DNA from 4 places in the Novosphingobium sp. 11B genome. Region 2 is predicted to be linked to each of the others. Evidence: riboswitches for the same ligand, from Rfam matches in the RefSeq annotation. Region 2 holds a riboswitch; each other region holds the start of a gene.
What was found. A riboswitch is a leader RNA that binds a small molecule or an ion and turns the genes downstream of it on or off. The one in region 2 is predicted to bind cobalamin.
Positions count from the first base shown of each region.

Region 1: it holds a riboswitch for cobalamin, as region 2 does, so the genes downstream of both, ACYPYD_RS05885 (TonB-dependent receptor) here and cobW (cobalamin biosynthesis protein CobW) in region 2, are expected to answer to the same signal.
Region 3: it holds a riboswitch for cobalamin, as region 2 does, so the genes downstream of both, ACYPYD_RS13275 (TonB-dependent receptor) here and cobW (cobalamin biosynthesis protein CobW) in region 2, are expected to answer to the same signal.
Region 4: it holds a riboswitch for cobalamin, as region 2 does, so the genes downstream of both, ACYPYD_RS23165 (TonB-dependent receptor) here and cobW (cobalamin biosynthesis protein CobW) in region 2, are expected to answer to the same signal.

Region 1 covers NZ_BAAILP010000064.1:39,346-48,066, reverse strand. The annotation lists gene ACYPYD_RS05895 (PepSY-associated TM helix domain-containing protein) at 1-1,044, opposite strand, end outside; gene ACYPYD_RS05890 (hypothetical protein) at 1,041-1,334, opposite strand; gene ACYPYD_RS05885 (TonB-dependent receptor) at 1,337-3,487, opposite strand; cobalamin riboswitch at 3,675-3,916, opposite strand; gene ACYPYD_RS05880 (hypothetical protein) at 4,063-4,362, shown strand; gene ACYPYD_RS05875 (sulfotransferase family protein) at 4,474-5,619, shown strand; gene ACYPYD_RS05870 (AraC family transcriptional regulator) at 5,729-6,787, opposite strand; gene pcaF (3-oxoadipyl-CoA thiolase) at 6,952-8,160, opposite strand; gene ACYPYD_RS05860 (3-oxoacid CoA-transferase subunit B) at 8,231-8,721, opposite strand, start outside.
Region 2 covers NZ_BAAILP010000056.1:422-5,524, reverse strand. The annotation lists gene fahA (fumarylacetoacetase) at 130-1,434, shown strand; cobalamin riboswitch at 1,474-1,715, shown strand; gene cobW (cobalamin biosynthesis protein CobW) at 1,901-2,950, shown strand; partial or broken gene cobN (cobaltochelatase subunit CobN) at 3,183-5,103, shown strand, end outside.
Region 3 covers NZ_BAAILP010000143.1:40-8,760, reverse strand. The annotation lists gene ACYPYD_RS13290 (OpgD/OpgG family glucan biosynthesis protein) at 1-874, shown strand, start outside; gene mdoH (glucans biosynthesis glucosyltransferase MdoH) at 886-2,700, shown strand; gene ACYPYD_RS13280 (cobyrinate a,c-diamide synthase) at 2,679-3,998, opposite strand; cobalamin riboswitch at 4,071-4,262, shown strand; gene ACYPYD_RS13275 (TonB-dependent receptor) at 4,437-6,410, shown strand; gene ACYPYD_RS13270 (DUF1636 domain-containing protein) at 6,658-7,065, shown strand; gene cobT (nicotinate-nucleotide--dimethylbenzimidazole phosphoribosyltransferase) at 7,062-8,078, shown strand; gene ACYPYD_RS13260 (histidine phosphatase family protein) at 8,075-8,632, shown strand.
Region 4 covers NZ_BAAILP010000272.1:17,765-26,485, reverse strand. The annotation lists gene rpoD (RNA polymerase sigma factor RpoD) at 1-207, opposite strand, end outside; gene ACYPYD_RS23170 (cold-shock protein) at 567-1,244, opposite strand; cobalamin riboswitch at 1,635-1,879, shown strand; gene ACYPYD_RS23165 (TonB-dependent receptor) at 2,051-4,093, shown strand; gene ACYPYD_RS23160 (Rrf2 family transcriptional regulator) at 4,289-4,738, opposite strand; gene ACYPYD_RS23155 (class I SAM-dependent methyltransferase) at 4,825-5,604, shown strand; gene ACYPYD_RS23150 (efflux RND transporter permease subunit) at 5,747-8,721, opposite strand, start outside.

The DNA of each region.
Region 1 (8,721 bases), on a different contig from region 2:
ATAGAGCCACCGCGCGACCGGGCCGCCCCACTCGATGAAGTGCAGCCCGGCAAGGAACGCCTGCGTCTCCCTTGCGGGTGAGCGCTTCACCAGCACGCGCAGCAGCTTGCCGTCGGAGCCTGCGAAGTCCACGCGGTCGGGGAAGTTGGCGATGCGGTCGTCGCGCTGGCGCCAGATCTCGACCACGGCATTGGCGCGGTCGGGCTGGCTGACATAGATGTTCACGGCAGGTCCGCCGCCCCAGGCCCGTTCGGCGCGCGGCAATAGCGCCGCGAGGTCCACGGTGCGGCGGGGCGCGCCCGGCGGCCAGTCGCCATCGATGCCGCCGTCGATGTAGAGCGATTGCGCGGCGGCGGTCTGGTAGCCTTTCACATCGCCGCCGTTCAGCATGGCGACCCCGGCGGGAATGTAGGCGTAATAGATCAGGACGAGGCCGGTATAGGCCATCATGACGTGGAACGGCAGCGGCAGCACGGAGAGCACGTTGTGCGCGTCCATCCACGCCCGCTGGCGCGAGGCCCCGGGGCGGAAGATGAAGAAATCCCGGAATATCCGCTTGTGGATGATCACGCCGCTGATCGAGGCGGCGAGCATGGCGAGGCCCGCCGCACCGACGATCAGGAAGCCCAGCTGGCTGGACTTGCGATCGATCCCCAGCGTGTAGTGATAGCGCATGAAGAAGAACCCCGCGTCCATGTCGCGCGGGATGCGGGTGCCGGTCTGCGGGTCGAGCCGGTGCGTGGTGGCCTTGCCCGCGCGGTCGGTCCAGACGAGGCGCAGCACCGGCTCGCGCGGGGTGGGGATGACGATGCGCCACTGCCGTGCATCGGGCGCGACGCGGGTGAGGTACGCGCGGCCCATTCGCACCGCATGGGTGCGGTCGATGGTGACGGGAGAGCGCAGTTCGGGCGTCGTCCAGAGATTGATCTCGGTGTAGAACAACGCCAGCGATCCCGTCAGCAGGACGCCGAACAGCACCCAGCCCAGCAGCAGCCCGCACCAGGTATGAAGCCAGCCCATCGACTGGCGCAGGGTGTCCTTCACCGCCCCAGCCCCAGCAGCAGGCCCATGGGCAGCGCCGTGCCCACGAGCAGTTCGCACCAGATGCGCGTGACGCTGCGGACCGCGAAGGCCCGCAGGATCACCGCGACGAACACCATGAAGGCAAGGCAGGTGGCGAGGATGTTCGCGTCCACGCCGTCCATCGGCAGCACGCGTACGGCTGCGCCGATCCACGCGTAGCACAGCGCGTAGGCGCCGACGGTGGCCGCCAGCACGCGCGCGGCGATCGCGCGCCAGTTCGGCTCTCGCCCTGGCTTCGGCCTCCCCGCCACGGTCAGAACCGCTGCTCGAAGGTGACCGCGACGCTGCGCGGCTCACCTAGGACCCACTGCGAGGTGGAGTAGCTGTTCTGGACGTAGATCCTGTCGAAGACGTTGCGCAAGTTGAGCGTCACGCTCGTCTTGTCTGCAAGGTCGTAGCGGGCCGAGGCATCGACCAGCGTATAGGCCGGGATGCGCCGGGTATTGGCGGCGTCGGAGTACCGCTTGCCGACATACCGCAGGCCCGCGTCCAGATGCAGCGGCTGCACCGGCCGCCATGACAGCCACAGGTTGGCCGCCTTTTCCGCGACGCCGATGGGCATGTTGCCGTCCCGGCTGACCAGCGCGGTGCCGACCAGTTCGTCGAAGTCGTCGTACCGCGCGTTCAGGATCGTGCCGTTGGCGAGCACGCTGAATTCCTTCGTCACCGCCAGTCCGAACGAGGCCTCTACGCCGTAGGAAGATTGCTGTCCGACCTGCACCGACACCGTGGGATCGTTGGCGGATCGGGTCAGGATCTTCTTCTTGACGATGCGATAGCCCGACAGCGTGAACTCGCCGCGTCCGTCCAGGAAAGTCGCTTTGATCCCGGCCTCCCACTGGCGCCCGGTGGAAACGTCGAAGGTGGTCTGCGCCAGCGTCGCCGTGAGGAACGCCGTCACCGGGTCCGCCGCCGCCGAATACTGCGCATAGAGCGAGATCGTGTCGCTGGGGTTGTAGACCAGCCCCGTGCGCCAGCTGGTGCTCGGATAGCGGGCGGTGTAGTCCGCCGCCGGATCGAGGGCATCGTGCCGCTCGGTCTTCGGACGGTCATAGCGCAGCCCCGTCACCAGTGAGAGCCGGTCGGACAGCGAGAGCCGGCTTTCGCCGAACAGCGCCCATTGCTGCACATCGGTCTTGTACTTGTAGCGGGTGCCGAATGTGCCGTCGAGGAACGTGCCCGGCGTATAGTCGCAAGGATCGACGAGGTCGAAGCGGCTGTTGGGCGAACTGTCGGTGCGCAGCAGCGAGCCGGTGTTGTACTCGCCGCCCAGGCTCAGGCGGTGGTCCATGCCAAGCAGTGTATGATCGAACACCGCGTTGAAGCGGTCGCCCCACTGTTTCGTCTTGTAGACAATCTCCAGATAGCTCGAGCGGCGGATCTGGTCGCCGGACCAGGCATAGCCCTCGGCATTGCGCCAGTGCTTGAAGCCGGTGAGATAGTAGGCGACGTTGGTGATCGTCACCCCCTCGGCCGGTGTCCATTCGGCCTTGGCCTGGGTCCAGGCATCGTCGAAACGCAGCGAGCGGTCGGCGATGTTGTAGTTCTTCTTGCGGATTTCGCGCACCAGCTTGCCGTCGCGCAGCGGGGTGCCGTACCAGATCGTCGGGTCGAGGTCGGCGCGGTCGTGCGTCAGCGTCAGCACGAGGTCGTCGCGCGCCTGCCAGCGCAGTGCCGCCGAAAGCGCAAGACTGCGCGATTGCCCGCGCTCCATCCACCCGTCCGAACGGGTGTAGCTGAGATCGACGCGGTACGAGAGCCTGTCTCCGATCGGCCCGCCGATCCCGCCCGCCGCCGCATAAGTATCGAATGAACCGCCGCTGAGACGGACCTCGCCTTCGACCTGCTCGGTATTGGGCTTCTTGCGCACGACGTTGATCGCGCCGCCGATGCCGCCCTCTCCATAGAGGACCGAGGCCGCACCGCGCAGGACCTCGATCCGCTCGGCCATCCACGGGTCGGCGGGGAAGGTCTGCGTGGTCGTCGTGTAGACGCGCATCCCGTCGTAGAGCTGCATCACCGAGGTGTAGCCGGTGAACCCGCGCGAACTCAGCGAGTAACCGAAGGCCGAGCTGTTGTTGATGAGCCCCGGTGCGCGCGCGGCTGCGGCAACCACGGTGCGGTCGCCCAAGCTGCGGATCATCTCCCTGGTGATGACGTCGACGCTGGCCGGCGTCTGCATCGGCGTGAGGCCGAGGCGGCTGGAGGCGTCGGCCTGCTGGCCGAGTTGCAGGACACCCGCCTTGCGCGCGGTGACGACGATGTTGCCCGCATCCGTGTTATTGGCATTCTCCGGCGCCGTCTCGGCGGCTTCCTGCGCCTGCGCCGAACTCGCGGACATGCCAAGCACGCAGAATGACGCGCCCGAAGCGATCAGGCCGGAAAGAAGCGATCTCGTATTCATGTTGTAACCCCCGTTGCGTTTCCCAGTCGAACGGACAGGTTCCCGCGAGAGGGGTGTCCCCCGCGCGGGTGCAGCGGCGGAATCCGGGCGCGAACGAGCGACCGGCGAAACCCGCCGTTGCGGCCTGGCCGCAAGTTCGTCGCTCAGACGGAGTACACCGTGCCGCGGCCATCCCCTGGACCAAGGCAAGAGCGACCGGACGCTGGCAGGTCTCCTGGCTCACGGGTCGTCGCGCGATGCACGGCCTTCCCAGGCCTCGCAGGAGTTAGCGTCCGGCCCAGTGGGTGCGGCAGGGCACATTGGCCTGCCGCGATATGCATCGCGCTCACCGCTTACAGTTGCAGGGACAGCCTCGGCTTCGAGGGGTAGCCCCTCTCACCGCGTTCCCTTTTAAGCCCCTTTCGGAAGGCACCAACGCGATCGTGTCCCCCTTTTCGGAGGGACGGGCGGGGGATTATTCGCTGCGCGCACGATTTGCAAGCCGTTCGCGTGGGGCCTTCCGTAAGCCCGTCCTGCGAGTTTTCGGTTGCAACCTTGCTTTTCATTTTGGGCAACCCGTGCAATTTGCGGTGCCGATGACTGATCCACGACTCACCCTGATGGAAGCCATAGCCACGCGAAAGTTCGTGACGGCGCGCTACAACGGCAACACGATCACGCTTGCCCCGCACATGCTGTTCGAAAGGCACGGCGATCTTGTCGTCAGTGCCATGAACCCCGCGAAGGCACGCCGCAGCGACGAGGAGCCGGGTCTCGGCCAGTTCAAGCTAGCGGGCCTCTCGTCGATGGAACTGCTGAACGAGCACTTCGAGCCTCTGCCCTCGTACGACGGTACGCCCCCGCGCAGCGATGATTCCCTGATCCTTTCGGTCTGATCGCCCGATATCGCCAAGGTGATCGGCGGGTAGCTTCTAAAGTGTGCCCCATGTCTTCATGATCCCTTCCGAACGCCGCGCGATGACGCGGCACGGGATGAGGCAGAAGACATGCAGGCGCAGGACATCGTCGCAGCGGCAAGCGAACGGACCGGATTGAGCGACTTCGGCGATCCCGCGATCCTCGAAGGGCTTGGCGTGTTGCTGAAGTCCTACGAGGACGAGGCCAGATTCACCGAAGCCGGGATGGCGCGATCGGTCGATGCACTGGTCGCCGCGATGGCGAACCGGATGCGGGTGGAAGACTGGCTGGCGCGCCATCCCGAACTTCTGGAGCGCCCGGTCGAGAAGCCGCTGTTCGTCTTCGGCCTTCCGCGTACCGGCACCACGCTGGCGATCAACCTGCTGGAAGCCGACCCGGCGCGCCGCGCGTTCCTGCGCTGGGAAGCGTTCGATTCGGTGCCGCCGCCGCTGGTGCAGGAACTTCACGCCGGTCCCCGTCACGATGCCTGCCAGACGCGAACGCTGCAGGGGCTGAAGTACGCGCCGCAGATCGCCGCGATCCATTACGAGGAGGCCGACAGCCCGACCGAGTGCCAGTTCGCCATGGCGCCGTCGTTCTGCGCGCAGCTCTACGATTCCCAGGCGGACATTCCGGGCTACCACCGCTGGTTCCTGGACGAGGCCGACTACGCGCCCGCCTTCCGCTACGAAAAGCGGCTGCTGCAGCTGCTTCAGGCCAATGCCCCGGGGCGCTGGACGCTCAAGAACCCCTGGCACCCGTTGTTCCTCGATGCCCTGACGGCCGAGTTTCCCGACGCGCAACTGGTCATGACGCACCGCGATCCGGTCGAAGTGCTGGGCTCGGCCTGCAGCCTCGTCAAGGAAGTGCGGCGGATGTACAGCGATCAGGTCGATCTTCGGGCCATCGGAGAGAATCTGTTGGAGACGTTCGACCTGATGATCGCGCGGTCGAACGCCTTTCGTGCGAAGCACGGGCACGATGCGATCTTCGACGTGCAGTATCGCGATCTGGTGCGCGACCCGCTCGCCACGGCGCAGGGCATCTACGAAAGGTTCGACGAGCCTTTCACGCCGCAGGCCCGCGCAGCCATGGAAGCCTACCTGGTTGCAAACCCCAAGGGCAAGCACGGCAAGCACGAATATGACCTGGCCGAATTCGGCCTCAGCCGCGAAGGCGTCCGCGAGCACTTCCGCGACTATATCGAGCAGTACGGGATCGCGGTGCGGGCGTGATCGATACGGGTGAAGGCATCGTCACCTGACCCTGCTTCGTCATCCCCGCGAAGGCGGGGACCCATCTGACGATCGTGCAACAGGCGCCGTCAGGAGATGGGTTCCCACTTCACGGTAATGACGGTGATATGTTGGAGACGGATGCGCGTAGGCCGCGCAACTGCGTGGGCGACTGGCCGAACCAGCGCCTGCAGCTGCGGGAGAATACTGCCTGTTCCGCGAACCCCAGCTTCTCGGAAATGCCGCGGAAATCGATACCGGTCTGCTGCAGGTAGTACAGCGCCAGATCGCGGCGGACATCGTCCTTGACCGCCTGGAAGCTGGTGCCCTCCTGCTTCAGTCGCCGACGAAGGGTCCGGTGATGAATGGCGAGGGTGCGGGCGATTTCGGCACTGCCGCAGTCGTCCCGGGTCAGCTTGCGCAGGATCAGCCCGCGCACTTCGGCGTCCACGGGTGGACGCTGCTTCGGGAAAGTCCTCTCGATGTAGGCGACCAGATCGCTGCGGACCTGCGCGTTCTGGGTGAGCACCGGAGTGGCAAGATCCCGGTCGGAGAACGTGATCCCGTCTGCGGGCTCGCCGAAGTGCACGTCGCAGCCGAAGTAGCGGCGATATTCAGCCGGTCGCGACACGGGTTCATGCCGAAAATGGATAATGCGCGCGCGGGCATAGTCGCCGGTCATCTCCATCGCCTCGAGATGGCCGACCAGCAGAATCTGTTCGATGGCCTGAATACGGTCGCGGCTGGTTTCGAGAAGCAGTTCGTGCCCGGCAAAGATGGTGCCCTCTTCAGGCTCGGGTCGCAGCCACACACGCGCGGCGCGGCTGTGAGCGTTCGTATGAGCACTGGCGAAGCGCAGGGCGTCCCCGAATGTCTTCGAATTGCGCATGGTATTGCCCAGCGGCCCGAAAATCGCGCCGCCGCGTTGCCGCAACGCCAGCCGCATTCCGAAATCGGGGCAGTTCAGGCGATCTGCGGCAAGCGCCAGTAACCGGATCGCCTGCGGATAAGTCAGCTCCGCAGCGTCGTCGCGAAAGTCCTTTGCCGCCATTCCGACCAGTGGCAGCAGTTCGCCGACATCGCCGCCGAGGGATTGCACCAGTTCCGGGAAATGGCGCAGCAGCGGAATGTTGAGCTTCGAAAACTCGGCATCGGCGATCAGCGGCATCGGCAGGTCCTTCGCACCGCCGGCAGCGTGCGGCGATCGGAGGCGTCCGGCGTAAGCGATCCGCCTCCGCGGCTATGGCTGCATCGCCTGTCCACATCGGTCAAGGGACAGGCAGGCCGCCCGGGCGATCATCGAGGATACGCGGGCGGCCCGGCCGAGCGGCGTCAGACCCTCTCGACCGCCAGCGCCAGTCCCATGCCGACACCGATGCACAGCGTTGCGAGGCCGCGCCTGCCGCCGGTCTTCTCCAGCTGGTGCACGAGGCTCATGGCGATGCGCGCGCCCGACATGCCCAGCGGATGACCCAGTGCGATGGCGCCGCCGTTGGGGTTCACGTGCGGCGCATCGTCGGGCAGGCCAAGCCCGCGCATGACTGCAAGGCCCTGGCTGGCGAAGGCCTCGTTCAACTCGATCGCGTCGAAGTCGCCGATGGTCAGGCCAAGCCGCTCCATCAGCTTAAGCGTCGCAGGCAGGGGGCCGATCCCCATGACGCGCGGCTCGACGCCGACGGACGCCATGCCGAGGATACGCGCGCGCGGCGTCAGCCCATGTGCCCTGGCCGCCGCCTCGCTGGCGACGAACATCGCCGCCGCGCCGTCGTTGATGCCGGACGCATTGCCTGCCGTGACGGTGCCTTCGGGACCGAACAAGGGCTTCAGCTTGGCCAGCGTCTCGATCGTGGTGTCGGCGCGGGGATGTTCGTCGATCGACACCTCCAGCGTCTCGCCGCGCTTCTTCCCCGGCACGGTGACGGGGACGATTTCCTCCGCGAAGAAGCCGCTCGCCTGCGCCGCGGCGGCGCGCTGCTGGCTGCGCAGGGCGAAGGCGTCTTGATCGGCGCGGCTGATGCCGAAGTCCTCGGCAACGTTTTCGCCGGTGCGCGGCATCGTCTCGGTGCCGTAGAGCGCATCGAGCGCCGGGTTGATGAAGCGCCAGCCCATCGTCGTGTCTTCCAGCTTCTGCGCGCGGCCGAAGGCACCGTCGGACTTGCCCATGACGAAGGGCGCGCGCGTCATGTTCTCGACGCCGCCCGCGATGGCGAGCGCCATCTCGTCGTTACGGATCGCCCGCGCCGCCGTGCCGACCGCTTCGAGGCCCGATGCGCACAGGCGGTTGAGAGTGACGCCGGGGACGGTGTGCGGCAGGCCCGCCAGCAGCAGGCTCATGCGCGCGACGTTGCGGTTGTCTTCGCCCGACTGGTTGGCGCAGCCATAGAAGACCTCCTCGATGGCGGCCGGGTCGAGCGAGGGGTTGCGCGCGATCAGCGCGCGCATCGGCACGGCGCCGAGGTCGTCGGCGCGCACTTTCGAGAGGCCGCCGCCGTAGCGACCGATGGGCGTGCGTACGGCGTCGCAGATGAAGGCTTCGGTCATGTCGGGATAGTCCTTTGCCCCCCTTGGGGGTATGTTAGGTGCCGTTATGGTATCGTTGGGTGCCGCCTGCTCAGACGGGCTCGGCATCTTTGGCGAAGGCCAGATCGAGGCCGGTGATCCGGCGCAGTTCCTCGATTTCGAGGCCCTCGACCATCTCCACCACGCTCGCGCCGGAAGGGCCGAGGTCGAACACCGCAAGGTCGGTGTAGACCCGCGACACGCAGCCGAGGCCGGTCAGCGGATAGGTGCAGTTCTCGACCAGCTTGCTCTCGCCCTGCTTGGTCAGAAGTTCCATCATCACAAAGGTTTGCTTGGCGCCGATGGCAAGGTCCATCGCCCCGCCGACCGCCGGGATCGCATCGGGCTCGCCGGTGTGCCAGTTGGCGAGGTCGCCGTGCACGGAAACCTGGAAAGCGCCGAGCACGCAGATGTCCAGATGCCCGCCGCGCATCATCGCGAAGCTGTCCGCATGGTGGAAGTAGCAGCCGCCGGTAAGCAGAGTAACTGCCTGTTTTCCGGCATTAATCAGCTCCCAGTCTTCCTCTCCCGGAGCGGGCGCAG
Region 2 (5,103 bases):
ACTTGATCCGGGACCGCTGGCGGTCTTTAGATGCGACCTTGCTGGTCTGCGCTCATCGAAAGGTGGACTGTTCAAGGCCAGCGGTCCCGGATCAAGTCCGGGACAACGAGAGAATATGGAGAGCGACCTGTGAACTGGTGGACCATCGACGAAACCCATGACCCCGCTCGCAAAAGCTGGGTCGACAGCGCCGACGGCCACCGCGACTTCCCGGTCCAGAACCTGCCCTTCGGTGTGTTCTCAACCTCAGAAGAGACACCGACGCGGATCGGCGTGGCAATCGGCAACCAGGTCCTGGACATCCGGGCACTGGCCGCAGCAGGCCTCGTCCCCGCAAACCTCGCCGAAATCTGCAGCAATGCGGACATGGCCCGCCTGCTGGCCATTCCCGCGCAAGACCGCCGCGCCCTGCGCCATGCCCTCTCCGACCTGCTCTGCGACGAAGCCAGGCGGCCGGTCATCGAGCCCATGCTGCACCCGGTCGAAGCCTGCATGCTGCACCTGCCGACGCGCATCGGCGACTACACCGACTTCTATGTCGGTATCCATCACGCCAACAACATCGGCCGCCAGTTCCGCCCGGACAACCCGCTGCTGCCCAACTACAAGCACGTGCCGATCGGCTATCACGGCCGCGCGTCCTCGATCCGTCCCTCGGGTGTTCCGGTCGTGCGCCCCACCGGCCAGCGCAAACCGCCCGAGGCCGATGCGCCGATCTTCGCGCCGACTGCAAGGCTCGACTACGAACTGGAAATGGGCGTCTGGATCGGCCGCGGCAACGACCTCGGCGAGCCTGTTCCGATCACCGATGCTGCGCAGCATATCGCCGGTTTTTGCCTGCTCAACGACTGGTCCGCGCGCGATGTGCAGGGGTGGGAATACCAGCCGCTCGGCCCGTTCCTGTCGAAGAACTTCCACTCGACGATTTCGCCATGGGTCGTCACGCCCGAAGCCCTCGCGCCCTTCCGCGCGGCCCAGCCGCCCCGACCGGAAGGCGACCCGCAGCCCCTGCCCTATCTGTCTGACGCGGATGATCAGGCCCACGGCGCGCTGGGCGTCATGCTGCAGGTCCACCTGACCACGCAGGCCATGCGCAAGGCCGGGCTTCCGCCCCATCGCCTCAGCCACGGCCCGGCGACCAACATGTACTGGACGGTGAACCAGATGGTCGCGCACCATGCATCCAACGGCTGCAACCTGACGCCCGGCGACCTGCTCGGCACCGGCACGATTTCCGCTCCCGAGCGAGAGGGTTTCGGCAGCCTCATGGAATTGTCGCAGGGCGACAAGTCGCCCCTCACCTTGGCCAGTGGCGAGACCCGCACGTTCCTGGAGGACGGCGACGAAATCTCCATCACCGCCACCGCCGCCGCTGACGGCTTCGTTTCCATCGGTTTCGGAGAATGCCGCGCCCGCATCCTTCCGGCACGCTGAAACCAACACTTGCGCCCACCCCTGCCTCCCGGTATCCGCCGGGAACAAGATCGCGCCGGTGCCCCGCAAGGGGCTTAAAAGGGAAGGCGGTGGGAACGGTTCGCCGTTCGAATCCGCAGCTGTCCCTGCAACTGTAAGCGGCGAGCGCGATGCACATCGCCTGTCCCCAGCGGGACGGGCAGCCACTGAGGCCGGACGCTGCGACATGCGAGGCTTCGGGAAGGCCGTGCATCAAGCTGTGACCCGCGAGCCAGGAGACCTGCCGGCGTCTGGTCGCTCTTGCCTTGGTCCAGGGGATGGCCGCGGCACGGTTCACCGTCTGAGCGACGACACGCATGCGGCCCGGGGCCGCGGCGGAGCAGGTCGCCGGGCGTCTTCGCGCCTGTCCGTCGCCCCTGCCCCGCGCCGGCGCGAAAGCGCCGGTACGCCCCGCCGCGAGAAGTCGCCGGCGCGGGAGTTGAGAGCCTTGAGCAAAGTACCCACCACCGTCATCACCGGCTTCCTCGGCGCCGGCAAGACCACGCTGATCCGCCACCTTCTGCAGAACGCAAAGGGCCGCCGCCTCGCCCTCGTCATCAACGAGTTCGGCGACGTCGGCGTCGACAGCGAACTGGTCAAGGGCTGCAACGACGAAGCCTGCCCCGAGGACGACATCCTCGAACTCGCCAACGGCTGCATCTGCTGCACCGTGGCCGACGACTTCCTGCCGACGATGCAGAAGCTGCTGGATCGCGAGACGCCGCCCGACCACATCATCATCGAAACCTCCGGCCTCGCGCTGCCCAAGCCACTGGTCAAGGCCTTCCAGTGGCCTGACATCCGCACCCGCGCGACGGTGGACGGCGTGATCGCCCTGATCGACGCCGATGCCGTCGCCGCCGGTCGCTTCGCCACGGACGAGGAAGCCCTCGCCGCCGCCCGCGCCGCCGATCCCAACCTCGACCACGACAGCCCGCTCGAGGAACTGTTCGAGGAACAGCTGGGCTGCGCCGACATGGTGGTGCTCAACAAGACCGACCTCGTTGATGCGGACGTGCTGGCCGAAGTCGAGAAGACCGTCGCCGCCGAGACGCGCCCCGGCGTCAAGATCGTGCGCGCGGACCACGGCGCGGTGGATATCGCCGCGCTGCTCGGCATCGTCGCGGCGGCCGAGGACGACCTCGACAGCCGCAAGTCGCACATCGACGGCCTGGCCGACGATCACGACCATGACGACTTCGACACCTTCATCCTGAACGGCGGCGAAGTGGCCGATCTCGACGCGCTGCTGGTAGGCCTGAAGGAACAGATCGCCGCGCACGACGTGCTGCGCGTGAAGGGCATGGTCGCGCTGGCGGGCAAGCCCAGCCGCCTCGTCCTGCAGGGCGTCGGCCCGCGCATCCAGCACTTCTTCGACCGCGCGTGGAAGCTCGAAGAACCGCGCCGCACGCAGCTGGTGGTTATCGGCCAGAAGGGGCTGGACCGCGCGGCCATCGAAGCCGCGCTGGCGGGTGTGCTAGGTTCGGTCCCGGCGTAAGCACAACCATGTACCCCAACCTTCGTCATTGCGAGCGTAGCGCGGCAATCCAGAGCCGCGCAAACCGCCCTGGATTGCTTCGCTGCGCTCGCAATGACGAGCGGTGGGGAGGCGAACCGGCGTTGAACGAAGATCTGCGGCTTCCCCCCCTCCTCCGTCATTGCGAACCCGCGCAGCGGGTGAAGCAATCCAGGGCGGTTCGCACTGCCGTCAGCCCGGCGAGCGCCGCCTGATGCACCTGCTTTCCGCCACCCCGGGCACGATCTCCAACGGCGAGGAGGCGATCGACCTCGACCAGCCGCCGGGCGACGTCGTCATCCTGACGGTGGCGGACAGCGAACTCGCCTGCTTCGCCAAAGCGGCGGCAGGGCTGCCGGAGGGCGCGCCGAGCGTCCGCCTCGCCAACCTGCTGCAGTTGCGGCACCCGTATTCGGTCGACCTTTACGTCGAGAAGGTGATCGCCCACGCAAAATTCGTCTGCGTGGTGCTGCTCGGCGGCAAGAGCTACTGGCCCTACGGCATCGACGAAATCGCGCTGATCGCCCGCGAGAAGGGCATCGCCTTCGCCGCCATCGCCGACGGGCGTGAGGATGATCCGACGCTGACGGTCGCCTCCACCCTCCCCGCCGAGACGGTCGAGCACCTCCGCGACTACCTGCGGCAGGGCGGCAGCGCCAATGCCCTGTCGTTCCTGCGCACCGCCGCAAGGCTGATCGGCGCGGACTGCGGCCAGCCGGACGATCCGGTGCCGGTGGCCGACGCCGGGCTCTACCTGCAAGGCGTGGATCGGCCGAGCTTGGCCGACTTGCGCGCATCATGGCGCCCCGACGCCCCTGTCGTGCTGCTGGTATTCTACCGCGCGCTGATGATCGCGGGCACGCTCGACGCCGTGGACGCGATGGTCGCCGCATTGCAAATGCGCGGGTTCAACGTCGCCGCCGTCCATGTCCGCGCGCTGCGAGAGCCTTTCGCCATCGACTGGCTCGGCGGCCTGATGGCCGAGATCGCGCCCGACGTGATCGTCAATGCCACCAGCTTCGCCTCCTCGTCCTCGGGCGAGCCGCGCGTCGGCGGGGTTCTCGAACGCGCCGACTGCCCGATCCTGCAGGTCGCTTTCGCGGGTGTCGAGGAAGCGGACTGGCAGGCCGCCGCACGCGGCCTCGGCCCGCGCGATCTGGCGATGAACGTGGCGCTTCCCGAACTCGACGGCCGCCTGTTCACCCGCGCCGTCGCCTTCAAGGCCGCCGAACGCTTCGACGAAGTGACGAAGTGCGGCATCGTCGTCCCCCGCGTCGCGCCCGATCGCGTGGCCTTCGTAGCAGACCTCGCCGCCAACTGGGCGAGCCTGCGCCGTACCGTGCCCGCGCAGCGCAAGGTGGCGCTGGTGCTCGCCAACTATCCCAACCGCGACGGGCGGATCGGCAATGGCGTCGGCCTCGACACGCCCGCCAGCGCGGCCTCGATCCTCTCCAGCCTTCGTGCCGCCGGATACGATACCGGCGGCGCGCCCGAGGACGGGCAGGCGCTGATGCGGCTGATGACCGGCGGGGTGACCAACGACCTCACATCACTGGATCGACCCGGCGAGATTTCGCTGCCGCTGGCCGACTACGAAGCCGCCTTCGCCGGAGTGCCCGAAAGCGCACGCAAGAAGATGCTGGAGCGCTGGGGTGCGCCCTCTGCCGATCCCTTCGTGAAGGACGGCGCGTTCCGGCTGGCAGTCCACCGCTTCGGCAATGTCTGCGTCGCCGTGCAACCGGCGCGGGGGTACAACATCGACGCCAAGGAAACCTACCACGACCCGGCGCTGCCGCCGCCGCACGCCTACCTCGCCTTCCACGTCTGGCTGGGGCGGCGGTTCGGCGCGCAAGCGCTGGTGCATGTGGGCAAGCACGGCAATCTCGAATGGCTGCCCGGCAAGGCGATCTCGCTCTCTGCGACATGCTTCCCCGAGATCTGCGCCGGGCCGCTGCCGCAGCTCTACCCCTTCATCGTCAACGACCCCGGCGAGGGCACGCAGGCCAAGCGCCGCATCGGTGCAGTCATCATCGATCACCTGACGCCGCCGCTGACGCGCGCGGAAAGCTACGGGCCGCTCAAGCACCTCGAGGCGCTGGTGGACGAATACTACCTCGCCGCCGGGATGGACCCGC
Region 3 (8,721 bases), on a different contig from region 2:
CGGGGCCTACGCCTTCGATTGCCGCAAGACGGCGAACGGGGTGACGCAGGACGTCACTGCGGCGCTGTTCCTGCGCAAGGACGTCAAGCAACTGGGCCTCGGCGCTGCTTCGAGCATGTTCTGGTACGATCAGTCGAGCCCCGCCCGCGCGCGCGGCGACTGGCGGCCGGAAATCCACGATTCGGACGGCCTCGCGATCTGGTCGGGCAATGGCGAGCGGGTCTGGCGGCCGCTGGAAAATCCCGCGGTGGCGCGGCTTCATGCGCTGCGTTCGGATTCGCCAAAGGGCTTCGGCCTGCTCCAGCGTGATCAGGCTTTCGATCACTATCAGGACGACGGCGTATTCTACGACCGTCGCCCCTCGCTCTGGGTCGAGCCCAAGGGAGACTGGGGCGCGGGCGCGGTCGGCCTCTACGAAATGCCGACGAACAGTGAGACGCTCGACAATATCGCGCTGTTCTGGCGTGCGGACCGTCCGGCGAAGGCCGGGCAGCGCCGCGATTTCGCCTATCGACTGACCTGGACGTCCAAGGACCCGACCATCGATGGCGGCTCACGCTGCGTCGATGTCTTCGAAGGCCCCGGCGGCAGTCCGGGTTCGCCGCCGCTGGAAGGCGTGCGCAAGTTCGTGTTCGACTTCTCCGGTCCCGCGCTGGCGGGCCTCGACCGGACCAGCGGCGTCACGCCCGATACCGACCTGCCCAAGGCTGCGGTGGTCTCCTCCGTCGCCTATCCGGTGGCGCGCTCGGACGGGCGCTGGAGGGCGATGATCGACGTGCGATCCGCCGCCCTGACCCAGCCCCAGTTCCGTCTTTTCCTCAAGCGCGGCAACTCCGCGCTCAGTGAGACCGTTATCAAGGCCATTGAAACGTGAGTGCGACGCCGATGAACCATTCGCCGATGCTTCCGGCCGAATCGCCCATGGCGATGCCGATCCAGAACTTGTGGGGCAATCCGCCCGGCGCACGCGAGGTGAAAACCGCGCCGCACGGGATGCTGGTCAAGCGCCTGCTGCTGCTCGCGCTCACCGCCGCCATCGGCCTCGCCGCATCGAGCACGGTGCGCATGGAACTCTCGCGCGACGGGCTCGACTGGGTCGAAGCGCTGCTGCTGGTGTTCTTCGTGCCGCTGTTCTGCTGGATCTCGTTCGGCTTCGTCACCGCGACGATGGGCTTCCTCAAGCTCATCACCGGCGAGCATCCCGGCTTCACCGCGCTGCCCAGCCCGGCTTCCAGCCTGCGCCACAAGACCGCCGTGCTGATGCCGGTCTACAACGAGGGCGTCGAGGAAGTCTTCGCCCGCGTGCGCGCCATGGCCTACTCGATCGCCGAAGCCGGCGGCGCGCCGTGGATCGACTTCTTCGTCCTCAGCGATTCCAACCCCTTCCACGGCAAGCGCGAGGAAGCCGCCTGGCACGAACTGGCCGACCACGCGCCGATCAAGATCTACTACCGCCGCCGCGAGAAGAACATCGCGCGCAAGCCCGGCAATATCGCCGAATGGGTCAAGCGTTTCGGCGGCGCCTACGAGAACATGCTGATCCTCGACGCCGACTCGATGATGAGCGGCGAGACGATCGTGGGCATGGCCTCGATCATGGAGGAGCGCCCCTCGATCGGCCTGCTCCAGACGGTGCCAATGATCACCAACGCGCGAACCCTGTTCCAGCGCTGGATGCAGTTCGCGAGCGAGGCCTACGGCCCGATCGCGAGCGCCGGACTGCTGTGGTGGTCGGGCTCGGAGGCCAACTTCTGGGGCCATAACGCGATCGTGCGCACCCGCGCCTTCGCCGAGGCCTGCGGTCTTCCCGAGCTTCCCGGCAAGGCGCCCTTCGGCGGCCATATCCTCAGCCACGACATGCTTGAATCCGCCCTGCTGCGCCGCCGTGGCTGGGCCGTCCACATGGTCATGATCGGCGGTTCCTACGAGGAATTCCCGCCAACGATCATCGACATGGCGATCCGCGACCGCCGCTGGATGCAGGGCAACCTGCAGCACCTCCAACTCCTCGGCGCCTCGGGCCTGCACTGGGCGAGCCGCCTGCACCTGCTGATCGGCGCATCGGCCTACCTCACCTCGCCGGGCTGGCTGCTGCTGATCCTGACGATGATCGGCCAGGTCGCGACGCATGGCGATGGCGGCTTCGTCACCCTCGCCCCGCCAAGCGTGCTGGCGCTGACGGTGATGCTGCTGTTCGGCCCCAAGATCATGGGGCTGATCTGGGTCCTGGCCGACGGCGAGCGGCGCCGCAGCTTCGGCGGCGGCTTCGCGGCCGTGCGCTCGGTCCTGCTGGAGACGGTACTGGCGATGCTGCTCGCACCGATCACCATGATGACACAGACCAAGGCGCTGCTCGGGCTGCTGCTGGGCATCTCGGCGGGCTGGAACACCCAGACCCGCGATGCCCGCCGCATCACCGTGCGCGAAGTCCTGCCCGACTTGCGTGAGCATCTGCTGCTCGGCGCGGGCCTGACGGCGACGGCGTTCCTCGACATGACGACGGCGATCTGGCTCTCGCCGATCATCGTCGGCCTGTTCCTCTCGCCCTGGCTTATCAGCCTGTCTTCGAGCGAGAACCTCGGCGACAAGGCGGACGCGGCGAAGGTCTTCCGAGTGCCCGAACCCGGCATCGTCGAGGCCAGCGAAGATCCGCGCAAGGACCCCGACTTCCCCAAAGGTCAGTCGCTGGTCGAAGCCTGAACGAAAAACCGCGCCGCCGCTTCGGGAGCGGACGGGAAGTATGCGTGCATGTAGCTCGCGGTGAGCGAGCCGACGCGATAGAGCGCTTCCCCGTCCCGCCCGTCCGGCGTGCTGGCGCGAGCCTCCGGTACGAGCCCGGTTTCCAGCCGTGAATAATGGAACGTGTGCCCGCGCAAGGTCCCTCCCGGCAGCGCGATGTGCTGCATGCCGAGGGCGGCGAAACGCCGCTGCATCGCGGCGTGCCCCTCCAGCAATCCGAGCAGATCGGCCCGATACCCCTCTACGTCCGTCAGCGATGCACAGGCGTAGAGCATGCCCCCGCACTCGGCGAGAATCGGCCTGTCCGCCGCATGATGCGCCCGGATCGCTTCCAGCATCGGCGCATTCGCGGCAAGCGTCTGCAGATGCAGTTCCGGATAACCTCCGGGGAGCCAGATCGCCTCGCAATCGGGCAATCGCGCGTCATGAAGCGGTGAGAAGAAGGCGAGCTGCGCGCCTGCCCGTTCCAGCCATCGCAAGTTGGCGTGGTAGATGAAGGCGAAAGCCTCGTCCCGCGCGATGGCGATGCGCAAACCCCCCAGATTGGGGCTTTCCTCCGGGACCTCGGGCGCCGGGAAGCTCACCGGCGGCGGCAGGTCCAGCACGGCATCAGGCAGCAGGCTAGCCGCCCGATCCAGTCGCGCGTCGAGATCCGCGACCTCGGCTGCCTGCACCAGCCCGAGGTGCCGCTCGGGCAGCGTCACTCCGGCCTCGCGCGGGAAAGTGCCCAGCCACTTCACCGACGCAGGCACGCCCTGCTCCAGCAATTCCGCGTGCCGCGCGCTGCCGACGCGGTTGGCGATCACCGCATGGACCTCCAGCCCCGGCCGGTAGGTCGCGAGGCCGTGGACCAGGGCGCCGAACGTCTGCGCCATCGCCGATCCATCGACCACCGCCAGCACCGGAAAGCCGAAGCGTTCGGCGAGGTCGGCGGCGCTGGGGTCACCGTCGAACAGGCCCATCGCGCCTTCGACGAGGATCAGGTCGGCCTCGCGCGCCGCTTCGTGCAGGAGGGCGCGGCACTGCGCCTCGCCGCACATGAACAGGTCGAGCTGATGGACCGGCGCGCCGCTCGCGACTTCGAGCACCATGGGGTCGAGGAAGTCCGGTCCAACCTTGAAAACGTGCACTTTTCTGCCCGCATTGCGGTGCCTTCGGGCCAATGCCGCAGTCACGAGCGTCTTGCCCTGACCCGAGGACGGGGCGCTTACCAGGTACGCCGGGCAGGCGGGGGCATCGTCTTGGCGCGGAGTGTCCATCGATCCCGCACCTATGGTTTCCGGCAGGTCGGCGCAAGCATTGGCCTCTTGCGCGGCGCCCCGGCGCACGATACTTGCCGCGCCGCGACAGGTTCCCCGCGAGGGGATTGAAAGGGAACGCGGGTGAGATACCCGGGCTGCCCCTGCAACTGTAAGCGGAGAGCCGTTCTGCCACATGCCATTGGGGGCGCAAGCCCCTGAGAAGGCGGCCGAAATCGGCGATGACCCGTGAGCCAGGAGACCTGCCCGTCGCCGTCGTTCTTCGACCGGACAGGGTGTGCCGGACGAACGGGGGAAGTGCATTCCTCGCGCAACGACAGCCATCGTTCCGGCGGCCTGAGGGGGCTTGCGGGAGGTGTTGCGCTGCCTGTCCGCGCCCACTGTCCCAATATCCTTCACCGGCCGACGGAGCACCGCCGTTCGCATGAAGGAATACAAGTGAAACAATATCTTATCATTACCACCGCCGCTATCGCACTGCTCGCTTCGGCCTCTCCGGCATTCGCCGACACAGCGGCACCCAACGATACCACAACGGCACCTGGCGATACCGACGGCGACACTCGGCAAGATGACAACATCGTCGTCGGCGCGCTTCGCACCCCCGTCGCGATCGAGCGCGTCTCCGCCACCGTGACCGTGCTGGGCGAGCCCGCGATCGTCGCCCTGCAACCCATCGCCCTGACCGATGCCCTGCTGCGCACCCCCGGCGTCTCGATGTCGCGCAACGGCGGCTACGGCACCACCACCTCGCTGCGCATCCGCGGCGCCGATGCGGGCGAGACCGTCATGGTGATCGACGGCATGCGCCTGTCCGACCCCTCGGCGACGGCGGGCGGCTACGGCTTCTCCAACCTGCTGCTCGACGACGTCGACCGGATCGAGATCCTGCGCGGGCCGCAGTCGATCCTGTGGGGCAGCGACGCGACCGGCGGTGTCGTCAACGTGCGCACCCGCCGCCCGACCGAGCGGCTCGAAGGCAGCTTCGCCGTTGAGGCGGGAACCCATGACACCGTCTCCGCCCGCGCGGGCGTGGGCGGCACCTCGGACCTCATCGACTGGCGCCTCTCCGCCTCGCGTTTCACCACCGACGGTATCTCCGCCCGCGCGAACGGGACCGAGGCCGACGGTTTCCAGCGCAGCGCCGCCAGCGGCACCGTCACGGTGCGCGTCGCCCCCGGCGTCAGCCTCGACCTGCGCGGCTACTGGGCCGACGGGAAGAACGATTTCGACGGCACTTCAGGCGACACCCTCGCTTATGGCACCACGAAGGAATGGTCCGGCTACGCGGGCCTCAACTTCGCGCTGCTGGACGGCAAGCTGGTCAACCGCGTCGCGGTGCTGCAGAACGTCACCGACCGGGAGAACTTCGACCCCACCCGCTCGATCCGCGCGATCACCTTCGACGCGCACGGCCGCCTGCGCCGCTACGAGTACCAGGGCACCTACACCTTCAGCGACGCGATCCAGGCCGTGTTCGGCGCCGAGCGCGAGGAGCAGCGGATGACCACCGCCTCGCCGACGAACTCCGCCACGCCCTATACGCTGACGCCCTACTCGGTGGACATGGACAGCCTTTACGCCGAACTGCGCGTGAGCCCGGTCAAGGGCCTCACCCTCGACGGCGGCGCGCGCTACGATCACCAGTCGCGCTTCGGCGGGCAGACCGTGTGGAGCGCGGGCGCGGCCTATACCCCCAACGGAGGCGCCACGGTGCTGCGCGCCAGCTATGACGAGGGTTTCAAAGCCCCCTCGCTCTACCAGATGTACAGCGCCTACGGCACCGCCGACCTCGCCCCGCAGAAGGCGAAGGGCTGGGAAGTGGGCGCCGAGCAGAACTTCGGCGAGGCCCTGCGCCTCTCCGCAACCTGGTTCCAGCGCGACACCGACAACCTGATCGACTTCGCCTACTGCCCGACCAGTGGAACGCTGCCCGCCGCGTGCTACATCCCCGGCACCACGACCACGCGCTTCGGCTACTACGCCAACGTCAAGACGGCCAAGGCCAGCGGCCTGGAACTCGCCGCGTCGGCGAAGCTGGGCGTGCTGTTTGCCGAGGGCAACTACAGCTGGACCCGCGCCGAGGACCGCACCGAGGGTTCGTCCACCTACGGCCGCCAGCTGCAGCGCGTACCGCGCCACATGGCCAATGCCGAAGCGGGCATCGACCTGCCGCAAGGGCTTCGCGCCAGCGTCGCGGCGCGCTACTCGGGCGAGACCTTCAACGCCGCCACCGGCACCGCGAAGCTGGACGACTACTGGCTGATCGACTTTCGCGCGCAAGTGCGGATCAAGGAGAACCTGATGCTGCAAGGCCGCGTCGAGAACCTGACCGACAAGGACTACCAGACGGCGGCGGGTTATTCCGCACTGGGACGGACGGTCTACGTCGGCGTGCGCAGCCGGTTCTGATGACAAGGAAGGCCCAACCCGAAAAGGCCCACCCCCAGCCCCTCCCGCAAGCGGGAGGGGAGGACCTGCCGGCCGGAACGCGACCGCCTGTGATTGTATCGTCGTCATTCCCGCGAAGGCGGGAACCCATCTCCGGACTTCGCCTCTTGCGACGGCATCAGATGGGTCCCCGCCTTCGCGGGGATGACGGACAGTTTTTCAACCACAGCGGGGTGGGCCTCACCACCAATACCAAGGTGACACCCCCATGCTGACCCCCGTACCTCCCGGCCCTTCGGTGGTCGTCTGCAACACCTGCCGCCACACCGCCGACGCCCGCGAGGACGAGACCGGCCAGCGGGGCGGCGCCCTGCTCGAAGCGGCGATGCGCAGCGTTCAGGCCGCCGACCCCGAACTGCAGGGCGTGCAGATCCAGGCCATGCCCTGCCTCTTCGCCTGCAGCCGCCACTGCACCGTCCACATCCGCGCACCGGGCAAAGTCGGCTACGTGCTGGGCGACTTCACGCCGGACGAAGACGCCGCCCGCGCCATCCTCGAATATGCCGCGCGCCACGCCGAAAGCGAGCACGGCCGCGTCCCCTTCAAGGAATGGCCGCAAGGCGTGAAGGGCCACTTCATCACCCGCACGCCCCCGGAAGGCTACGTCTGCACATGACCCGTTTCGCCGATCCCGCCTCCTTCGCCGCTGCCCTCGCCGCGCTGCCCGAATCCGACGAGGCCAGCCGCACCGCCGCGCTGAACCGTCAGGCCCGCCTCACCAAGCCGACCGGCGCGCTCGGCCGACTGGAGGACATCGCGGTGTTCATGGCCGGATGGCAGGGCAGCGAGCGCCCCGAGGCGGACCCGGTGCAGGCGGTCGTCTTCGCGGGAAACCACGGCGTCACCGCGCAGGGCGTCAGCGCCTACCCGCCCGAAGTCACCGTCCAGATGGTCGCCAACTTCGAGGCGGGCGGCGCGGCGATCAACGCCCTGACGGCGGCCTGCGGCGCGCGGCTTTCGGTGGTGGCGCTCGATCTCGACCGGCCGACCGGCGACATCACCCGCGAGGCGGCCATGAGCGCGGAGGAATGCCTCGACGCCCTTAACCGGGGCGCCGCCGCGCTGGGCGCCGATACCCGGCTGCTGCTGGTGGGCGAGATGGGCATCGGCAACACCACGCCCGCCGCCGCGCTCTGCGCCGCCGTACTGGGCGGCTCCGCGCAGGACTGGATCGGACGCGGCACCGGGATCGACGACCTCGGCCTGTCGCGCAAGGCGGTGGCGGTGGAGGCGGCCGTGGCGCTGCATTCCGGCGCCGCCATCGACGCCTTCGAGACCTTGCGCCTTCTCGGCGGACGCGAGATCGCCGCGATGGCGGGGGCGATCCTCGCCGCGCGGCTGGCGCGGGTGCCGGTGCTGCTCGACGGGTTCATCGCCTCGGCCGCGATCCTGCCGCTGCTGCGGGACAACCCGCGCTTCACCGATCATTGCATCGCCGCACACTGCTCGGCCGAGGCGGGCCATGTGCGGCTGCTGGACAAGCTGGGGCTGGAGCCGCTGCTCCACCTCGGCCTGCGGCTGGGCGAAGGGACCGGCGCGGCGCTGGCGGTGCCGATCGTGCGCGGCGCTCTGGCGACGCACAACCACATGGCGACCTTCGACGAAGCGGCGGTGACCGATAAGGCATGAGCGGCTTCGCGCTCCACCTGATGCGCCACGGCGCCCCGGCAAGACCGGGCCTGCTTCTGGGCCACCGGGACGAGCCCGCATTGCCGTCCGAGATCGCCCGCTGCGTCACGCGCGCCGAGGGGCTGGCGTTCGATCGGGTGATATCCTCCGACCTCTCGCGCACCCACGATCCCGCCGCACGCATCTCCGCCGCGCGCGAACTGGAGCACCACATCGATCCCGACTGGCGCGAGCTGGACTTCGGCGACTGGACCGGCCTTGCCGCCGCAGAGGTCGACCCTTCCGCCTATGCCCGGTTCTGGCAGGATCCCGACGCCCACGCCCCGCCCGGCGGCGAGCGCTGGTCGGCCCTGCGCGCGCGGGTGGAGCGGGCGCTGGCGGGGATCACGGTGCCGAGCCTCGTACTGACTCACGGCGGCGCGATGCGCGCGGCGCTGGCGGTACTGTTCCACATGGAGCAGCCGCAAGTCTGGGCCTTCGACCTGCCTTATGCGAGCGTGCTGAGCCTGCGCCTCTGGCCTGGCGAAGGCGCGCAAATCACGGGGTTGTCGTAATGGCCTGCGTACGTCCTCGTCGTCCCGGACTTGCTTCGGGACCGCTGGCCGTGAACAACCCACCGGGCTGCAGGCGCCCTGCCGAGCGC
Region 4 (8,721 bases), on a different contig from region 2:
GACGATCTTGACGCCCATTTCCGAGATCGCGGCCATGATGTCCTCGATCTGATCGGTGGTCATCTGGTCCTGCGGCAGCGCGGCATTCAACTCCTTGACCGTGATGACGCCCTGGCTTTTGGCGCGCGCGATGAACCGCTGGACCGAACCCTTGTCCAGGTCGAGAAGAGGAGAGTCGTTGTCGCCGCTGCGATCGTCGTTAGTCATGCAATCCGTTGTCGTTATTGGCCTTTTCATGACGATGGTGACGCCAGGACAAGGCTAGGTTCTCAGATCATCAGCCTGATGATGCCGGTGAAGGGCGGCCTACAGGCAGGGATGAACCACTTCAGGTCTAAGGTTCAAGCAATGCGGCCGGACATCGGTTCCAGGAGCAAGCTGGTCCGCCCGCATGCTGCACGTTCGAATCAAGGAAACACGTCCCTCGTCCCGCAGTCGGCCTGTCGAAGGCAGCTTTGATCAAGGCCTTCGACATAAGCCGCTCGATGTCCGTCGCCGATCGCGATGCGATCGAGGAAAGCCCGAGATGAGGCCATGACCTCCTGCGGCAGCCATGGCCAGATCAGTCAGCGCTGGACCAGATTCACGGCCGACGCCTTGCCCCGGCGATCGATCTCGATTTCGAATTCGAGTTGATCGCCTTCCGAAAGGCCATGCAGACCGGAGCGCTCGACGGCGCTGATATGCACGAACGCATCGGGCTGGCCGTCATCGCGGACGATGAAGCCGAAGCCCTTCATGCTATTGAAGAACTTGACGGTGCCGGTGGCCTTCTCGCCAGTGGACTGATTCTGAACAGGTGCGGCACTTCGCTCGCGACGTTCGGCAACGATGACCTCGCCCACGATGGTCAGTTCGGAAGCGGAAATCTTGCCGCCTCGCTCGACCAGCTGGAATTCCAGCTGCTGACCTTCCGCCAGCGTTTCGAGGCCGGCGGACTGCACGGCGCTGATGTGCACGAATGCATCGTCGCCGCCGCCTTCAAGCTGGATGAAGCCGAAACCCTTGTCGGGGTTGAAGAACTTGACCGTCCCACGGCCCTGACCGACAACCTGGCCCGGGCCGCCGCGCGAACCGCCACCGCCACCGCCAAAACCGCCGCCTCGCGATCCGCCGAAGCCGCCACGCTGGCCGCCACCGAAGCGGTCACCACCGCCAAAGCGATCGTTGCCGCCGCCCCAACGATCATCGCCGCCGCCGAACCGGTCGCGACCTTGGCCGCGATTTCCCCTGTCGAATGTCATCTTTTAAGTACCTTAAGCTAAGTCCGAGAAACCTATCCTCGCGAGTGAACGTAGCACGCAAGGCCGCAGAACCCGTTTCAGGGTGCAGGATGAAAGGCGATAGCAGCGCAACGACGTCTTGGCGACCAGAGTTCTGCGATCGACTGCGATGCATGGCACGGAGGCGACTTTAGCACAGCGATGACCGAAATTTCACGCAATTCGACAATCGATCCGGCCGTCGCCGACCCTTGCCAGGCGCTCGGAAGCAAATTTTGCTCCCCGGAGCGGCCCGTCAGCCCTGGCATCGCTAGTCGGGAGTTCAGGATACAGGCCGTACCTGGACGCCATACAGACAGGCTTGTGCCGTGAAACCGTTTGAGATAGCGCGCCATATCTGCCCTTCATTGGTGCAGACAAGATCGCGCTGGTGCCTCGAAAGAGGCTTAAAAGGGAACACGGTGAGAAGGCATGCCCTTCGAATCCGAGGCTGTCCCTGCAACTGTAAGCGGTGAGCGCGATGCATATGTGCGGTGGGGCAAAGGTTCCTGCCGCCAGTCACTGGGCCGGACGCTGCAACATGCGAGGCCTGGGAAGGCCTTGCATCGTCGCATTGACCCGTGAGCCAGGAGACCTGCCTGCGTCTGGTCGCTCATGCCGTGGTCCAGGGGGTGGCCAAGGCCCGGAATCATTCCGTTCGAGCGACGAACCAGCGGTGGAGGCCGCATCGGTTCGCGCAGACGGTCGCCCGCGGCGTCCGACCGCCGGCGCGCGTCGACCGTCTTGATGGCGGCAAGCCTCCCACCCAGTCGCAGGCGTCGGGGGGAATGATGATGAATTTGATGAAAAGCGCTGCGCTGGTGCGCATCGTGGCAGGTACCGCAATGGCGCTGGCGACGATGCCCGCCTGCGCCGAAGAGGCACCCGCCGGCGGCGCGGATGGCGGTTCCGGCGAAATCGTGGTGTTCGGACGCGGCGAGGCCAAGATCGGCACCGCCCATGCCGCCAGCGAGGGCAGCGTCGGCGGTTCCGACCTGCTGGTCCGTCCGCTTCTGCGGGTCGCCGAACTGCTTGAGGCGGTGCCCGGCATGGTAGCGGCGCAGCATTCGGGCAGCGGCAAGGCCAACCAGTACTTCCTGCGCGGCTTCAACCTCGATCACGGCACCGACTTCACGACTTATATAGATGGCGTGCAGATGAACCTGCGCAGCCACGGGCATGGCCAAGGCTATCTCGATCTCAACGGCCTGATCCCCGAGATCGTCGCCCGCGAAGATTTCCGCAAGGGGCCGTACCGCGCAGATGGCGGCGACTTCGCACTGGCCGGCGCGGCCTACATGACGACCATCGATGGGTTCGACCGCCCGTGGATCTCGGTAGAGGGTGGATCGTACAAGTCGGGGCGGCTGGCCGCCGGTGGCACCATCAAGGATGTGGCGGGTGGCAGTCTCACGCTGGTGGGGCAGGCAAAGCGCTATGATGGGCCTTGGCAGCAGGCGGAACACCTTCGGCATTACTCCGGCTTCGCGAAGTACACCGCGCCCGCCGGCGAAGGCACCGTCGAAGCCTCGCTCCACGCCTACCACGCCACCTGGCGGCCGACCGAGCAGATCCCCGAACGGATCATCGGCAGCGCGCTGTGCCCTGACGAATTCTGCTCGCCCGATCCTTCGGCGCGTGGCCGCACAACGCGCTTCGTCGGCAACGTCGCGGTGCGACAGCCGAACTGGAGCGCTAATGTCTATGCCCAGTACTACGACTGGAACATGTATTCGAACCCAACTTATGCCGATCCGGACGGCACCAGCGCGCAGATCGACCAGTTCGACAAGCGCTGGGTCGTGGGTATCACCGCGCGCAAGCAATGGGCTGTGGGCTCGACGCTGCAACTGAGCATGGGCACTGAAAACCGCTACGATCACATCGGCAACGTCGGGGTGGATCGCACCGAAACCCGCGCCTTTTTGTCCTCGCTGGGTCGATATCACGTCGAGGAACTGTCCGGCGCGCTCTATGGCGAAGCGACCTGGAAGCCGTTGCCCGGCCTCAGGCTAACCGGAGGCCTGCGAGGCGACTACTACCACTACGCCGTCCGCGCGCGCGACGCCATGGCGACCGAACTGGGAGCCGGCAGCGGACACGATTCGATCGTCTCACCCAAGGTATCGGCAGCCTACGAGATCGTCCCGCAGTTCGAAGTCTATGCCAACTGGGGCCGCGGCTTCCATTCCAACGACGTGCGCGGTGCGGTGAACGTGGAATCGCCCGTGCCCGTTCTGGTGCGCGGCACTGGCAAGGAACTTGGCGGGCGCCTGCAACTGGGCACCGTCTCATTGACCGCGACGTACTGGTGGCTCGACGTGGGCAGCGAACTGCGCTTCGTCGGCGATTCCAACGCGGTGGAGCCGACCGGCGCCAGCAAGCGTCATGGCTACGAGGTGGTCGGGTTCTGGCGCCCGCTGCCGTGGCTGGCGCTCGACGGCAGCTATGTCGCCAGCCACTCGCGCTACGACAACGGAGATCGCATTCCCAACGCGGTCGAGAACGCGGTCTCCGCCGGCGCGGCGATCGTGCTCGATCCGTGGGAGGCGAGCGTGCGCGTCCGGCATCTCGGCCCCTACCCGCTGATCGAGGACAACTCGCTGCGCGACAAAGGCAGCACGATCGTAAACGCCCGCGCCGCATGGAAGGGCCGCAAGATCGAGATCTACGGCGAAGTGCTGAACATCTTCGACAGCCACGACAAGGACATCGCGTACTACTACGAGTCCTACATCCCGGCGTTCGACACCGATGGCCCGGTCGAGGGACGTCTCAGCCGCGTGATCGAACCACGCACGTTCAAGATCGGCGCACGCTACACGTTCTGATCACCAGCCACGCCCTGTCCCGTCATTCGACGGGACAGGGCGTCGGTTGCCGCTTATCCGGGCCATGATCCGGGGATGCGTTCTACGCTTCGTGTACATCTACACCGTACCGCAGGAAGCGACGAGCGAGACCATAAGCGACATTGAGGCCTGTCTTGCAACTGGCGGCGCATGCAGGGTTGGAAGAAAGGCCGATCAGGCTGAATGTGCACTCGCCATCTCGGAAGCGCTGCGCGCATCAAAGGTTCGGCCCAGGTCAGCGAGCTTCACAGCACCCAGCCGGGCGACCAGCAAAGCCTCCGCCTCTGAAAGCGCATCCGCCAGCGCCTCGTTGACAGCCGCCTCAACCGCGCAATCAGGATTGGAATGCTCGCTGCCGATAGCAAAGATGCGTGGTCCTCCTACCGCTCGATGTACGTCGAGGAGCGACACGGTCTCCAAATCTGCCGCGATAGCCCAACCGCCACCATGCCCTTTTTCCGAGCGCACATACCCTGCCTCGCGCAGACCAGCCATCGTGCGTCGGACGACAACGGGATTGGTTCCCAGCATCTCTGCGATAGTTTCGGACGTCATTGCCCCCTCATGCCGCGCCATATGGAGCAGCACGTGGAGCATTCGCGAAAGGCGACTGTCATTACGCATATTTCGATTCTTCGCATTCCAGCCGGATTGGCAAGCATCATGTTTCACGATACTTATTATGTTACATGATTCGTGGAGTGTGCGAAATGCGAGAGTTCGAGAACCCTGATCACTGGGATGCTGCCGCTCGGCACTATGAGAAGACTGCGCACCCCTTCACTGCTCGCTATGCCGAGGCGGCGGTTGCCAGAATATCCCTCGGGGCCGACAGCCACGTGCTGGACATAGCCGCAGGCACCGGTGCTTTGGCACTGGCTGCCGCGCGAACAGGCGCGAAGGCGCTGGCAACAGACTTTTCTCCAGGCATGGTCGCTCGTATCGCCGCCACCGGTCACCCCAATGTCGAGGCCAAGACAATGGATGGGCAAAACCTTGCGCTCCCAGACGGAGGGTTCGACGCCGTCTTCTCGATCTTCGGGGTCATCATGTTTCCCGACTGGCGCAAGGGGTTGGCCGAAATGGCCCGCGTTACGCGCCCTGGCGGCCACGGCATCGTGGCAACCTGGCAACAACGCGGTGCGGCGACCTTTCTTCTGCTCGGAGATATCCGTCGAAAGCTCTTCCCCGGCCGTGATGGCATGGCAATGCCGGAAGCCGTCGGCGTCCTCAGCGATCCGGGGAACTTCGCTCGCGAAATGATCCTTGCGGGCTATCGCGATCCCCGGATCGAGCCAGTGACGCATGATTATGAGCTCGACGTCGGGGCACTCGACGATCCCGATACATTGTTCGGCATGTCGCCCGACTGGACGAGCCTCAATGATGGGGAAAAGGCAGAAGTTATTACCGAGGTCAGGCAGATGGCGGGCGAACGCTCCGTATTGCCGATCCCTTCAACCGCGCTGATCGTGGTCGCTCAGCGTTGATATGCCGGGATCGTGCGCGACTGGTCGGGATTGGGGAGCGCCGTACTCGACCCTTTTCGGGGGTCCAGCGATCGAGTTCCGCCATACAGATGTAGGCCATCGGCAGTTGCTAGTGCAGCGAGGGCCAAGCGAAGACTGAAGATCAAATATCTGCATGCTTCTCCTGCCTCTTCTCTTCTCCGGAAAGCCAGAGCAGGGACATCGGCAGCAGCAGGAGCATGAATGCGGTGGCGGAGATGATGCCGCCCACGATCACGCAGGCGAATGGTCGCTGCGTTTCGGAACCGATGCCGGTGGAGAGCGCCGCCGGCAGCAGGCCCAAACCGGCCATCAGCGCCGTCATAAGGATCGGCCGCAGGCGGTCGATGGCGCCTTCAAGCACGGCCACGCGATAGGCATCGCCGTTCTCGTAGCGGTGCGTGATGTGCTCCAGCATGACGACACCGTTCTGCACCGATATGCCCGCCACGGCGATGAAGCCGACCGCTGCGGACACCGACATGTGGAGCCCCGCCATCGCCAGCGCCGTGACGCCGCCGACCGTGGTGAAAGGCACCATCGCAAGGATCAGCAAGGCGGAGCGCACCGAGCGGAATGCACCGAAAAGCAGGATGAAGATGCCGAACAGCGCGATCGGCACGATCACCTCCAGACGCTGCATGGCGCGCTGCTGGTTTTCGAACTGGCCGCCCCAGGTCATCTGGTAACCCGACGGCAACTTGATCTTGTCCTTCACCGCCTTCTGCGCATCGACCACAAAGCTGCCCTGGTCGCGCCCGTCGACGTTGGCCTTGATCGCCACGTTGCGACTGCCGTTCTCGCGGCTGATGCGCGATGCACCGACCTGAACCGAGACTTGCGCGATTTCACCCAGCGAGATCGTGCCGCCCTGTGGCAGCGGCACCTGTAGATGCGAGAGATCATCCACCGCGTTGCGCTGATCCGGCGCAAAGCGCACGACGATGTCGAAGTTGCGATCCGCTTCGTACGCGGTGCCGACCGTCGCGCCGCCGAAGGCGGTGGCGATGGCGGTGTTGGCATCGTCTGCGTTGAGGCCGTAACGAGCCATCGCATCCCGGTCGAGCACGGCGCGCACTTCGGTCTGGCCGCCAATCTTCACGGCATCCACGTCCGACGCGCCCGGCACCGCAGCCACCACCCGCGCGGTCTGCTCGCCCAGTTGCTCCAGCACGTTGAGGTCCGGCCCGGTGATCTTCACCGAGATTTCGCCCTTCACGCCCGAAAGGCTTTCCTCGACGCTGTCTTCGATCACCTGGCTGAAATTGGTGGGTACGCCGGGGATCTTGTCCACCTGCTTGCGCATGTCATCCTCAAGCGCGGCCTTCGAGCCGAACTTGGAACGCCATTCGCTGCGCGGCTTGAGGTCGATCAGCATCTGCAGGCTGGACGGTCCCTTGGGGTCGGTCCCGTCGTCCGGGCGGCCGGTCTCGGAGCCGACATGCGCTACTTCCGGGTAGGAAAGCATGATTGCGCGCACACGCTTCTCGACCTTGCGCGTGGTCTCCATCGAGGCCGAGGGCGTGAGCTGGACGGTGAGCCAGATGTTGCCTTCGTCCAGCTTGGGCAGGAACTCAGAACCCAGACGCGGGATCATCAGGAAGGCCAGCACCAGCGCCAGCCCGGAGGCCACAACCACCGCCTTGGTGCGCGGCAGCGCCTTCTCCACCGTGCTGCGATACCCATCGCGCAGACGGTCCATCCAGACGATGTGCTTTTCCGCCATGTCGTAGCGTTCGACAAGGAAGCTCAGCACCGCCGGCAGGAACGAAAGCGTCAGCACCAGCGCCGCGCCCAGCGCAAAGGACAGCGTCAGTGCAACCGGCGAGAACATCTTCCCTTCCACGCGCTGGAAGGTGAAGATCGGCACGAAAGCCATGATGATGATGGCCTTGGAGAACAGGATCGGCCGCGCCAAGTTGGCCACCGTGTTGCGCAGCACCTGGTTGCGCCGGATTCTGTCCGGCTGCACGCCCCCGTGCCGCGCCGCTTCGAGCGACAGCGCGACCATCAGCGCCTCCACCAGTACAACGGCAGAGTCGATGATGATGCCGAAGTCCACCGCGCCCATCGAGATCAGGTTGGCGGGCACGTTCACCGTATTGAGGCCCGCGAAGGCCGCCAGCAGTGCCAGCGGAATGATCGCCGCGACCACCAGCGCCGCGCGCCAGTTGCGCAGGAACACCAGCAGCAACACCGTCACCAGCGTGGCGCCGACGACGAGGTTTTCCGCCACCGTCTCCACGGTCTTGTCGAGCAGCTTGGTGCGCTGGTAGGTCGCGCGGATCTGGATCGGCGGCTTGCCCGTGCGCTTCGCATCGGCCTGGAACTGCGCGTTCATCTTGTCCACCGCGTCGCGCACGCCCTGCACCACCACGGCGGCGTTCTGGCGCTTGACCATGGTGACGATGCCTTCGCTGACATCGTCCTTGTGGTCGTAGGCAACCATGCCGCTGCGTTCGGGCGTGCCGATCTGCACGTCGCCCAGATCGCGCACGCGCACGGTATTGCCGTTCTGCGCGCGGACCACGGTGTTACCGACGTCGTCGATCGACTTGTAGAGGCCGACCCCGCGCACCACGACGACTTCGTCGCCGCGCGGGATCACGCCGCCGCCAACGTTTGAGTTCGCCTTGCCCACGGCGGTCTGCACGTCGGCCACGGTGACACCGTAGCGCTTGAGCAGATCGGGGCGGACGAGGATCTGGTACTGCTTGATGCTGCCGCCGAAGCTGGTGACATCCGCCACGCCAGGCACCATGCGCAGCGTCGGACGTACCACGAAGTCCTGAATCGCGCGCGCTTCGTAGAGCGGCATGTCCGCCGGCTTGTCCAGCACGTAGCGATAGACTTCGCCGACCGCGGTGGACAGCGGCGCCAAGCTGGGCGTTACGCCGGCGGGCAGATTGGCGTCCCGCAGCTTTTCCAGCACCTGCGAGCGGGCGAAGTAATCGTCCGTGCCGTCGTTGAAGATCAACGTGACCACTGACAGCCCGGTGATCGAGACCGAGCGGATGTCGTTCACGCCCGGCGTACCCGCCAGCGCGCGCTCGATCGGCAGCGAGATGGACCGCTCCATCTCCTCCGGCGCCTGCCCGG